One region of the Caulobacter sp. 05L422 genome, then DNA from elsewhere that is predicted to be linked to it. Evidence: predicted binding sites of a transcription regulator. Region 1 holds the regulator's gene; each other region holds the start of a gene.

Region 1 (4,124 bases):
CGACGGCTCCCTGCGGCTGTTCACGATCACCCCCGAAGCCGTCGGTCTACCGCGCGCGGCCCTGGCCGACATCACCGGCGGCGATCCCGCCTTCAACGCCGCCGCCCTGACCGCCCTGCTGGGCGGCCAAAAGAGCGCCTATCGCGACATCGTCATGCTCAACGCCGCCGCCGCCTTCCTGGTGGCCGACAAGGTCGAGACCCTGCGCGAAGGCGTCGAACTGGCCGGCGCCGTGCTCGACGACGGCCGCGCCCAGGCGGCCTTGGCCGGTCTGGTGGCCGCCACCAACAGTGAACCCGTGCCCGCCCAAGTGACCCCAGCATGACTGACATCCTCGCCAAGATCGCCGCCTACAAGCGCGAGGACGTAGCGGATCGTAAGCGTCGCCGGTCGTTCGCCCAGGTGGACGCCGCGGCCAAGTCCGCCAACGGCCCGCGCGGCTTCAAGGCTGCGCTCGAGGCGCACCACGCGCCCGGCAGGCTGGCCCTGATCGCCGAGATCAAGAAGGCCTCGCCGTCCAAGGGCCTGATCCGCGCCGACTTCGATCCGCCGGCCCTGGCCCGCGCCTACGCCGCCGGCGGCGCGGCCTGCCTGTCCGTGCTGACCGACGGCCCCAGCTTCCAGGGCGCCGACGGCTACCTGATCGACGCCCGCGCGGCGGTCGCCCTGCCCTGCATCCGCAAGGACTTCCTGGTCGACCCCTGGCAGGTGGCCGAGAGCCGCGCCCTGGGCGCCGACGCCATCCTGGTCATCCTGGCGATGATCGACGACGCCCTGGCCGCCGACCTGATGGCCGAGGCCGCGCGCCTGGGCATGGACGCCCTGGTCGAGGTGCACGACGAGGCCGAGATGGACCGGGCCGGCAAGCTGGGCTCGACCCTGGTCGGGATCAACAACCGTGACCTGAAGAGCTTCGTGGTCGACCTGGCCGTCACCGAACGCCTCGCCGCCCAGGCTCCCAAGGACGCCCTGCTGGTCACCGAGAGCGGCCTGTTCGTCGCCGCCGACGCGGTGCGCATGGAAGCGGCCGGCGCCAAGGCCATGCTGGTCGGCGAAAGCCTGATGCGCCAGGCCGACGTGGCGTCGGCGACGAAGGCGCTGCTGGGCTAGGACCCGGTCAGTCCGCGACCCGCCAGGGTCCTAGCGGGCGCACCGTCGCGCAGGCCGGACCGCCGTCCTTGTCCCTTCCGGGCAAGCGGGCCTCCAGGACCTTGCCGGCCAGAGCCTGATCCAGCAGGTCGGTCGGCAGCGTGTGGATGTCGATCTTGGCGCGCCGGCTCCAGGGCGACGCCCCCGCGCCGGCCTGGCCTCCGATGGCGATGTAGACGAAGCGCCGCTCCGGTCCTTCGCTGCGGACGAACTCCCCCAGGAACTTCGGTCCAGGCGCGACGCGCACGGGAACGTCGAACGACAGCGGCCCGCCGCCGGCGACGACCTGACCGACGGCCTGGCTCTTCTTGTCCTGCAGGCTGTAAGCGCATCCGGGAACGGGGTCCTGGATCGTCAGCCTGAGCGTGATCGTCTCGCCCGTCGCCATCCGGTTCTCCAACCTGCCGCGCGTTCCGACTCCGTAGCCGGACTCCGTCAGGGTCCGCAATCCGCGACGGGTCCCACCAGGCGGGGTCAACGCCGCCTGATTCCCTCCGGGGCGGCCTTGATCACCCGTTCGCCCCGCTTCGCCCCAGTCCGGACTCTGTATTTCCTCGGGAATTCGCCCGCCCTCCCGGCGAACACCGTTAACTTGACATCAACGAAGAACACCTAGAGAACATTCACAGAGGTTTGCGGTTTGTTCCGCGACGACTGGCGAGGCCGGACATGCTCACGCGCAAGCAGCACGAGCTGCTGATGTTCATCCACGAGCGGATCAAGGAGACCGGCGTCTCCCCCTCCTTCGACGAGATGAAGGAGGCGCTGGACCTGGCGTCCAAGTCGGGCATCCACCGGCTGATCACGGCGCTGGAAGAGCGCGGCTTCATCCGCCGCCTGGCCCACCGGGCCCGGGCGCTGGAAGTGGTCAAGCTGCCCCAGCAGGCCACGGCGGCCGCGCCGCCGAAGGGGCGAGGAACCTTCAAGCCCCAGGTGCTGGAAGGCGGCGGCCAGCCGCCGTCGGCGCCGGGCGCGCCGATCGCCGCCGACACCACCCGCGAGCTGCCGATCCTCGGCCGCATCGCCGCCGGCACCCCGATCGACGCCATCCAGCACGAACGCGAGCGCCTGCCGGTGCCGGAGACCATGCTGGGCAGCGGCGAGCACTATGTGCTCGAGGTCCAGGGCGACTCGATGATCGAGGCCGGCATCCTCGACGGCGACTATGTGATCATCAAGAAGGGCGACACCGCCAACAGCGGCGAGATCGTCGTGGCCCTGGTCGGCGAGGAAGCCACCCTCAAGCGCCTGCGCAAGAAGGGCGGCTCTATCGCCCTGGAAGCCGCCAATCCCAAGTACGAGACCCGCATCTTCGGCCCCGACCAGGTCGAGGTGCAGGGCAAGCTGGTGGGCCTGATCCGGCGCTATCATTAGGTTCTCGGCGGACATCAACGCTGCGGCTGGGGACAGGCACATGTGCCTGTCCCCTTTTCGTATCTCGTCCTCTCCCTTTTGAGGGAGGTGGCCCGAAGGGCCGGAGGGGGTTCGCCGCGCGGGCTGCTAAGACGCCATCCCCGCCGGCCGGTTCTCCACATATTGCGGCACGTTCAGCGGCGGCAGCCACGGCTCGCGCCGCTTCACCCAGACCTCGTACTGCGGCGTGAACTGGCCAGTGTCGTCCAGCCCGCCCAGATGGATCTCGATCTCGCCGTCGCCCTCGCCTTCCGCCGTCCAGAACAGCGGCGAGCCGCAGGTCGGACAGCCGTGGAGCAGGCCGTGCTCGGCGCCGGCCCAGATCGCCGGCGAACCCTCGATCCGCACCCGGTCTGTCCGGAACGCCGCGAAGGCGTTGAACGGCGCGCCGTGGCGCTTGCGGCAAGTCATGCAGTGGCACAGCCCCACCCGCAGCGGTCCGCCCTCCGCCACGTATCGCACCGCCCCGCAGGCGCAGCCGCCTTGGCGTTCCATGATCGCCTCCGTCGTTCGTTCCAGGCCTAACGCCCGACCTCGCCTTCGGGCTCAGAAAGCCAGCCGTCCCTCCAATTCGCCGAACGGGACCATCACATGCTCCCGGTAGGCCGGACGAGCCCGGAGGCGCTCGTACCAGGCCTGCAGGCGCGGCAAGGCGGGTCGTTCGATCTCCAGCTCGAAATAGCGGTAGAGGTGCGCGCCGATGGCGATGTCGGCCAGGGACAGGGTCTCGCCGACGACGAAGGCGCGGTCCGCCAGCTGTGCGTCGACCAGGCTCAGGCAGCGTGCGGTCTGGTCCAGGGCCCTGGCCACGGCGGCTTCGTCGCGCTGGGCCTCCGGCGTGCGATAGCCGCCCCAGAAAACCCCGCCCAGGAAGGCCGGCTGCAGCGCGGTCTGCGCCCAATCCATCCAACCGTCGACCGGTGCGCGGGGGCCCGGATCCTCGGACCAGAACCGGTCCGCGCCATGGGCGGCCGCCAGGTAGCGCAGGATGGCGTGCGACTCCCAGACCACGACCTCGCCGTCCGCGATCACCGGAACCTTGCCGTGCGGGTTCATCGCCCGGAACGCCGGCTCGTCCAGCCCGCCGAAGTCGCCGCCGGCCGGGATATGCTGGTGCGGCAGGCCCAGCTCGCCGACCAGCCACAGCACTTTCTGGACATTGGCCGAACTGCGCCGGCCCCAAACTCTCAACATCTGGCCTTGGGCATGTCTAGCGCTCCGAAACACCGGTCCAGGGCCTGACGCCCCGCAGCGGTTGCGCCCAGACGATCCACCATTCGCCGCCGCGCCGATAGAGCTCGGCCGCACCGCCGGCCGCGAAGTCGTCGGCGTCGAGCACGATCCGGTCGCGGCAGGCCGGCGGGATGAGCGGCGCGGCCCCGCGCAGGACGACGATCTCCGCCTCGGCGCACATCGCCGCCAGGACCTCGAAGTCCGGGGCGGACTTGCTCCACGACAGAGCCAAGGCCACGGGCGCATCGGCGGCTGGGGCGCACGACCGCCGGTCGCAGGCGTAGAGCGGGCTGGGCGCGACGCCCTCCGGCACGATCAGGCCTCGGCGA
Region 2 (4,124 bases), on a different contig from region 1:
GCTCCAGCGCGCTGGACATCTTCGGCATTCCGCGCGGCAAGATGGAGTTCACCCAGTCCGACAAGATCGTCTCGTCGACCTCGGCGCGGGCGGGCGACACCTTCCAGGTCCGCACGCGGGCGCGCGGCGCCCTGACCACGATCAAGATCGCGGCCGACGACACGCTGGACACCCTGGCCGACAAGATCCGCAAGGCGACGGGCTACGCCGCCAAGGTGGAGTTCGCCAGCAGCGGCAACAACCGCATGCTGCGGATCAGCCCGTCCCAGACCACCTCGACCGTCGAGATCCTGCCCGGCAAGGGCGGCACCGACGTGCTGGAGTCCCTGGGCCTGAAGCCGGGCATCGTGCGCAACACCAAGACCGACCACGGCCAGGTCGTTTCGGCGGACGGCAAGGGGCCGATCTACGGCTTCTCGCTGGACACCAGCCTGGACCTGACCGACAAGGCCGGCCGCGACGCCGCCACCGCCGCCATGACCAAGGCCCTGTCGGCCGTACGGACCGCCTATCGCGAGATGGCCGACACCGCCAACGGCGTGAAGCGGGAAGACGCGACCAAGTCGAACAACGTCAACGGCCCGGTTCCGGCCTATCTGACCAACCAGATCGCCAACTACCAGGCCGCGCTCAATCGCCTGACCGGCGGCGGCTAGGGCGCGATCCGCGCGGCCCTTCGAGGCCCGCTTGGCCGTTCTGCGCGCCTGGACTTGAAAGCGTCATCAGCGCGTCGTAGCCAGGGATCATGGAACTTCTCAAAGATCGACGCGTGTTGCTGGGCGGCGGCGCCGCCCTGGCCCTGGTCGCGGGCCTCGGCATCGCCCTGGCTCTGATGCAAGGCGGCAAGTCGCCGACCGAGGCCCCGCCGGCCTCGCGCGGCGGGCTGGTCGTCGAGACCGGCCGGGCCGACGACACCAAGCTCGATCCCGCGCGGCCGTTGCGCTGCTTCGTCGGCGGCCAGTTCGTCGGCGAGACCACCCTGGCCGAATGCGCCAAGAAGAACGGTGTGGCGACCGGCGCCCTGGACGTCGGCGTCGACGAGACCGGGGCCCTGGCCGCCGCCGACCAGGCTGGCCTGGTGTTGACCCCGCTGCCGCCCCCCGCCGAGGCGCCGACCGTGCCCGCGCCGGCCGCGACCCCCGCCATCACCACGCCAGCCGTCTCGAGCACGCCCTTGGCCGTTTGCTGGCGCTATGCCGGCGGCGAGTGGCGCAAGCTGCCTGGCGAGATCACCGTCAACGCCTGCGCCCAGCAGCTCTCGGGCGGTAAGTGCGAGAAGGCGGGCGGGGCGACCTACGGCCGCTGGGGCGACGAGACCCTGCGCCTGGTGCCGGGCAAGGTGGAATCCTCGTCCGACAACCGCACCTTCCATTCGATCATCGAGCTGGGGCCCAACTGCTCCATCCCGTCGGCCTAGAGAGAATTCAAGACCATGCGCCTTCCCGTCGTCGCCCTCTCGCTCATCGCCGCCACCGCCGCCGTCGGCCTGACCGGCTGCGAGAAACAGACCAAGGCTCCCTTCGAGACCGGCGTCTGCATGCACGTGATCGAGCAGAAGGACGGCACGCTGAAGTTCAATCCGGTGGCGCGAAACGTGCCCAGCCTGGAGCTCTGCGCGGCCGAACTGGAAGGCATGCGCCTGCGCTTCGTGCGCATGGGCAGCCCCAGCCGCGAGATGACCGGCGCCTATCAGGGCAAGTTCATCTTCCTGCAGAAGGAAGGCATCTATCTGGGCGACACCTACGAAGGCGCCCGGTTCATGTCGCTGGTCCGCACGGGCGACGGCCGCCTGGCCGTCCCGGGAGCGATGCCGGCTCAATAGGAGCGTTCCAAATCCGGGGATAACCCGGATGCTCCACAGGAACGTTACGAGAACAAAGCTTGCCTTGCGACTTAAGAAGCCGTTAACGTCCGCCTCAGATGCCGGCGCGTTGGTCGCCGGGCGTGAAAAGGAATCTCCCCCATGGCGGGCAGCGTCAACAAGGTCATCCTGGTCGGCAATCTCGGAGCCGATCCCGAAATCCGCACCCTCAGCTCGGGCGACCGCGTCGCCAACCTGCGTCTGGCCACCTCGGAAACCTGGCGTGACCGCACCTCGGGCGAGCGCAAGGAAAAGACCGAATGGCACCGCGTGGTGATCTTCAACGACAACCTGGTGAAGGTGGCCGAGAGCTATCTGCGCAAGGGTTCGACGGTCTACATCGAGGGCGCGATCCAGACCCGCAAGTGGGCCGACGCCTCGGGCGTCGAGAAGTACTCCACCGAGATCGTGCTGCAGAAGTTCCGCGGTGAGTTGACCATGCTGGGCGGCCGCGGCGACGGCGCGGGCGCCGGTGCGCCGGGCGGCGGCTATGACGAAGGCTACGCCGGCGGCGGCGGTGGCGGTGGCAACTTCGGCGGCGGCGCTCCGCGCAGCCAGCCCAGCGGCCCGCGCGAGAGCTTCTCGGCCGACCTGGACGACGAAATCCCGTTCTAAAGCCGAACAAGGCTGGAAACGTAGACAACGGCCGGTTCCCCCTGGAGCCGGCCGTTTCTTATTGCGCCTACCCCAACGCTCATCGTCGGCCGTGGCCTCGCGAGGCCTGCCGCATCTAGAACGCCCGCATGGCTTGGTCCGTCGTCGGATCGTACGTTCGTCCGTGTGGAGAGCAGGCGCCGATCCTGGTCGATCGCGACACGGCGTTCCGCTGCCTTCGGGCGATCGCGCGGCGCCCGTCGTCCTGCATCGCCTTGAGCCTGACCCGGTTGAACGCGCGGCAGGCGGGTTGATTGACCGTCCCACGTTTTCCACAGGAAAGGGCGGAAATGTGTCCGCTCAACCGGAATTTTTTTCGAGTCTGTAATTTGTTGAAACTTATGCGGGTTTTCGCGAAGTGCTCGAAACGACCGTGCCTCTAGGATCGTCGAGGAGGGGCTAAGACCTTGAAAATATGAATTAATAGCAAAAGCGTCGAGGACCCGACACGTCGGCAAGTGTGAGCGGCGAAGCGTTGCTACGACGGCCAAGCTGTGCACCTTAGCAACCCAGGGGTGTTCGGGGCGTGGCGTATGCGTGATCAATCGGCGGAGCAGGGCGGCGGGGCTGAAACGCCTGCGGTCGTCGACACCGCCCTGGCCTGCTTCGTGGCCTTGCTCGGCTTCCTTGGCCGTCCCGCTGACCCTGACCAACTGGTCCATGGCCTGGGCAAGGGCGGCGCGGCGCTGGGGATCGACGAGCTTCTGCTGCTGGCCAAGCGCCTGGACGTCAAGGCGCGCCGCCAACTCGTTCGTGGTCAGCTGAGCAAATATCCCCTGCCGGCCATCGCCCAGATGCGCGACGGCCGCTTCCTGCTGTTGCTGCAGGCTGGAGGGGACACCGTCCTGCTGATGCGTCCGGAAGAGGGGACGCCGCACGTCGTCCCCCTGGCCGAGTTCCAGCGCGAATTCGCCGGTCAGCTGGTGTTGATGACGACCCGGGAACGGGTCGCGGGCGCGGCCCGGGCCTTCGACGTGACCTGGTTCATCCCCGCCCTGGTCAAGTATCGTCATCTGCTGCGCGATGTGCTGGTGGCGTCGCTGTTCATTCAGCTCCTGGCCTTGGTCACGCCGCTCTTCTTCCAGGTCGTCGTCGACAAGGTCCTGGTCCACAAGGGCCTGACGACGCTGGAGGTGCTGGCGTTCGGCCTTTTCGTGGTGTCGATCTTCGACGTCCTGATGGGAGGCCTGCGAACCTATCTGTTCGGTCACACGACCAACCGCGTGGACGCCGAACTGGGATCGAAGCTCTTCTCCCACCTCACGCACCTGCCGATGGCCTACTTCCAGTCCCGAAGGGTCGGAGACTCGGTGGCTCGGGTTCGCGAGCTGGATTCGATCCGCGAGTTCCTGACCTCTTCGGCGCTGACGGTGGTGCTCGACCTGCTGTTCGGCGTGATCTTCCTGGCCGTCATGTGGCTCTACAGCCCCTTGCTGCTGATCGTCGTGCTTATGACCCTGCCGCTCTACGCGGCCGTGGTCGCACTGGTGGGGCCCGTGCTGCGCCGGCGTCTGGACGAGAAGTTCGCGCGCGGGGCGGAAAACCAGGCCTTCCTGGTCGAGGCGGTCACGGGCGTGGAAACGCTCAAGGCGCTGGCCGTCGAGCCGCA
Region 3 (4,124 bases), on a different contig from region 1:
GGGCCTCGCCGCCCGACAGGGTGGTGGCCGACTGGCCGACCTTGATGTAGCTCAAGCCCACCCGCTTAAGCGTCTCCATCTTGTCGCGGATCGGCGGCACGGCCTTGAAGAAGTCGGCGGACTCCTCGACCGTCATGTCGAGGACCTCGGCGATGGTCTTGCCCTTGAACAGGATGTCCAGGGTTTCGCGGTTGTAGCGCTGGCCCTTGCAGACGTCGCAGGTGACGTAGACGTCGGGCAGGAAGTGCATCTCGATCTTGATCAGGCCGTCGCCCTGGCAGGCCTCGCAGCGGCCGCCCTTGACGTTGAAGCTGAAGCGGCCGGGGCCATAGCCGCGCGCCTTGCTCTCCGGCAGTTGGGCGAACCAATCGCGGATGGGGCCGAAGGCGCCGGTATAGGTCGCCGGGTTCGAGCGCGGGGTGCGGCCGATCGGCGACTGGTCGATGTCGATGACCTTGTCGAAGTTCTCCAGCCCCTCGATCCGCTCGTGCGAGGCCGGGGCGTCGCTGGCGTTGTTCAGGCGGCGCGCGGCGGCCTTGTACAGGGTCTCGATCGTGAAGGTCGACTTGCCGCCGCCCGATACGCCGGTGATGCAGGTGAAGGTGCCGACCGGGATCTCGCCGGTCACGCCCTTGAGGTTGTTGCCGGTGGCGCCGATGACGCGAAGCGTCTTCTTCTTATTGATCGGGCGGCGCTGTTCGGGCACCTCGATCTCGCGGGCGCCGGTCAGGTACTGGCCGGTGATGCTGTTGGGATTGGCCATGATGTCGGCCGGCTTGCCCTCGGCGACGATCTCGCCGCCGTGCACGCCCGCCGCCGGACCCATGTCGATCACATAGTCGGCGGTGAGGATGGCCTCCTCGTCGTGCTCGACGACCAGCACCGAGTTGCCCAGGTCACGCAGGCCCTGCAGCGATTGCAGCAGCCGGGTGTTGTCGCGCTGGTGCAGGCCGATCGACGGCTCGTCCAGCACGTAGAGCACGCCGGTCAGGCCGCTGCCGATCTGGCTGGCCAGGCGGATGCGCTGGCTCTCGCCGCCCGACAGGGTGCCCGAGCCGCGCGACAGGTTCAGATAGTCCAGGCCCACGTCGACCAGGAACCGCAGGCGGTCGTTGATCTCCTTCAGGATCCGCCGGGCGATCTCCATCTGCTTGTCGGAGAGGTGGCCTTCCAGCGCCGTGAACCAGTCGCGGGCCGGGCGGATGGCCAGGTTCGAGACGGCGGCGATGTCCAGGCCGTGGATTTTCACGGCCAGGGCTTCGGGCTTCAGGCGCTTGCCGTGGCAGACCTCGCAAGGCGTGTCGGACTGGTAGCGGCCCAGCTCCTCGCGGACCCACGAGCTGTCGGTCTCACGCCAGCGGCGCTCCAGGTTCGGCAGCACGCCCTCGAACGGCTTGGCGACCTCGTATTTGCGGGCGTTGTCGTCGTAGACGAACTTGATCTTCTCGCCCTTGGAGCCTTGCAGCACGATCTGGCGGGCGCTTTCCGGCAGCTTGTGCCAGGGCTCGTCCATCGAGAAGCCGTAGTGGCGGGCCAGGGCCTGCAGGGTCTGGGTGTAGAGCGGCGAAGGGCCCTTGGCCCACGGCGACACCGCGCCCTTGTGCAGGCTCTTGTCCTTGTCGGGGATGATCAGGTCGGCGTCGAAGGCCAGCTTGGCGCCCAGGCCGTCACAGGCCGGACAGGCGCCCGCCGGATTGTTGAAAGAGAACAGCCGCGGCTCGATCTCGGCGATCGTGAAGCCGCTGACCGGGCAGGCGAAGCGTTCGGAGAACAGCAGCCGGCGCGGCTCCTTCTCGCCCTCTTCGACATTGGCCCATTCGGCCACGGCCAGGCCGTCGGCGAGACGGAGCGCCTGTTCCATGGAGTCGGCCAGGCGCTGCTCCATGCCCGGCTTGGTGACGATGCGGTCCACGACCACGTCGATGTCGTGCTTGAACTTCTTGTCGAGGACCGGAGCGTCCTCGATCGGATAGAACTCGCCGTCGATCTTCAGCCGCTGGAAGCCGGCCTTCTGCCACTCGGCGATCTCCTTGCGGTACTCGCCCTTGCGGTCGCGGACGACCGGGGCCAGCAGGTAGAGGCGCGTGCCTTCCGGCAGGGCGGTGATCTTGTCGACCATCTGGCTGATGGTCTGGCTCTCGATCGGCAGGCCGGTCGCGGGCGAATAGGGAACGCCCACGCGCGCCCACAGCAGGCGCATGTAGTCGTGGATCTCGGTGACCGTGCCCACCGTCGAGCGCGGGTTGCGCGAGGTGGTCTTCTGCTCGATCGAGATGGCCGGCGACAGGCCTTCGATCAGGTCCACGTCCGGCTTGCTCATCAGCTCCAGGAACTGGCGGGCGTAGGCCGACAGGCTCTCCACGTAGCGGCGCTGGCCCTCGGCGTAGATTGTGTCGAACGCCAGGGAGCTCTTGCCCGAGCCCGACAGGCCGGTCAGCACCACGAGCTCGCCGCGCGGAATATCGACGCTGACGTTCTTGAGATTATGCTCCCGCGCGCCGCGCACGCGGATGAAGTTCAGTTGTTCAGCCATGTTTTCCGGAACGCGTGAGGCCGTGGGGAGAGCCACGGCGAGACGGCTATATGTAGGGCGCAGACCCGCGATTAACACAAGAACAAGGTGCGAACAAATGCCGCGTCTAGGTCGGTGTCAGGCTGCTGACAGTAGGAGTCAGCAGACGGCGCCGCTCGGACACTTCAAGGCCACGAAAAGAACGCGAGCTAAAGGCGATCATCACCCTGGGGCTTAAACCTGGGGTGGCGGATGGGGCGCGGCGAGGCGGCGAGACGGCGGCGCCTATGGATTTCCGTGCTGGGCGGCGTCGGGATCAACGCCCTGTTGCTGGCCAGCCTGATCCTGTCCGAGCGGCGGCCGCCGACCATGGACGACACCTCGCTGGTGATCTCGCTGGAGCGGCCCGAAGTTCGTCGGAGGACTTCGCCGCGCTCGCCGGCGCGATCGGCCCGCGATGCGCGGAGTTCGCCGATCGAGAAGGCGGCGCCGGCGCCGGACGTCGCGGCCGCTCCGGCCCAGACGCCGTCGGCGACGCCGGCCATCGATCCGGCCTGGGCCGTGGACGGCGGCGCCTGGACCGATCCCGCCCGGGCCGCCGACGCCAAGGCGAAATGGGCGCTGAAGGAGGGCGGACCCTTCCACCGCGGACGGTACAAGCGCGCCTGCCTGGGCCTCACCAGCGAGCACATGACCGACGAAGAGAAGGACCGCTGCTACGGAGAGTGGCGCGAGGCCGAACTGCGCTGGCAAAGGAAGATGGCCGGACTGCCTGCCAAGCCGCCGCCGTCGCGGTACGACGCCGAGGCGGCGCGCCAGGAGCGGTGCCGCGCCTATCGCACCCAACGAACGCCCGGCAACGCAATGGGCGGGTCGTCCCTGGACTTTCCGGGCGTGTCCGGCGGCGCGCCTCTGCGGCAAGGGCCCTGCTAGTCCGACCGGCCCAGTCTAGCGCCTCCAGGATGGAGGCCAAGACAGTAGGCGCTCAATCTTAACCGGCGTAGCCTGCCTGCATGACGCGCATTCGCCAGATCATCGCCGCCGTTGCTTCCTTCGCCGCCCTCGCCGTGGCCGCGCCGAGCCACGCCGCCGAGCCGTCGATCTTCGCCTCGCTGGACATCAACAAGGCCAAGGGCTGGGGCGACGCCCTGGCGGCCTGCGACATGACCCGGTTCTTCCTGTCGAACCCCGACCTTGAGGCCGGCACGATCATCGCACCCGGCGGCGGCATCCTCTACAAGCCGCTCTTCATCCCGACGAAGCTGCTCTACACGCCGTCCCTGATGGACGCCTTCGACACGCTGGAGCTGGTGGGCCAGGTCAAGCGCGAGGAGGTGGTCAAGGCGCGCTTCGACTTCGCTTCCGCCCTGATCCCGCAGTTCCACAAGGCCGGCGAGGTCGACAAGGCGTTCCTGCGCGATCAGATGAAGCTCTGCAACGTCCTGACCGACGACGTGAAGAAGCGGTACGGCGGCTAGCTCTCTGACCTAGAGCCGCGCCGCCGCCAGGATCGGGCCGCCGTTCGTGGCCTGGACCAGCACCGCCGTGCGCAAGGCCGGATCGGCGGGCGGCAGGGTGCTGAAGCCCACCGGCGCGCCGTTCCAGCCGCCCA

Evidence for each region. The regulator LexA, encoded in region 1, represses DNA repair genes until DNA is damaged. The targets are predictions, from matches to a motif close to ATGTTCNCNANNTGTTCT.
Region 2: a site for LexA is predicted at 1,861-1,878, ahead of ssb (single-stranded DNA-binding protein). Genes of this name have one in related genera too.
Region 3: a site for LexA is predicted at 2,613-2,630, ahead of uvrA (excinuclease ABC subunit UvrA). Genes of this name have one in related genera too.

What each region holds. Positions count from the first base shown of each region.
Region 1 covers NZ_JBFTOB010000038.1:6,357-10,480, reverse strand. The annotation lists gene trpD (anthranilate phosphoribosyltransferase) at 1-325, shown strand, start outside; gene trpC (indole-3-glycerol phosphate synthase TrpC) at 322-1,110, shown strand; gene AC1DMQ_RS25175 (DUF5990 family protein) at 1,118-1,537, opposite strand; gene lexA (transcriptional repressor LexA) at 1,819-2,523, shown strand; gene AC1DMQ_RS25165 (GFA family protein) at 2,650-3,057, opposite strand; gene AC1DMQ_RS25160 (glutathione S-transferase family protein) at 3,109-3,756, opposite strand; gene AC1DMQ_RS25155 (ComEC/Rec2 family competence protein) at 3,773-4,124, opposite strand, start outside.
Region 2 covers NZ_JBFTOB010000006.1:198,260-202,383, reverse strand. The annotation lists gene AC1DMQ_RS08285 (hypothetical protein) at 1-656, shown strand, start outside; gene AC1DMQ_RS08280 (hypothetical protein) at 746-1,417, shown strand; gene AC1DMQ_RS08275 (hypothetical protein) at 1,433-1,822, shown strand; gene ssb (single-stranded DNA-binding protein) at 1,964-2,476, shown strand; gene AC1DMQ_RS08265 (type I secretion system permease/ATPase) at 3,049-4,124, shown strand, end outside.
Region 3 covers NZ_JBFTOB010000026.1:34,201-38,324, forward strand. The annotation lists gene uvrA (excinuclease ABC subunit UvrA) at 1-2,533, opposite strand, end outside; gene AC1DMQ_RS21960 (hypothetical protein) at 2,810-3,445, shown strand; gene AC1DMQ_RS21965 (hypothetical protein) at 3,526-3,990, shown strand; gene AC1DMQ_RS21970 (DUF1223 domain-containing protein) at 4,000-4,124, opposite strand, start outside.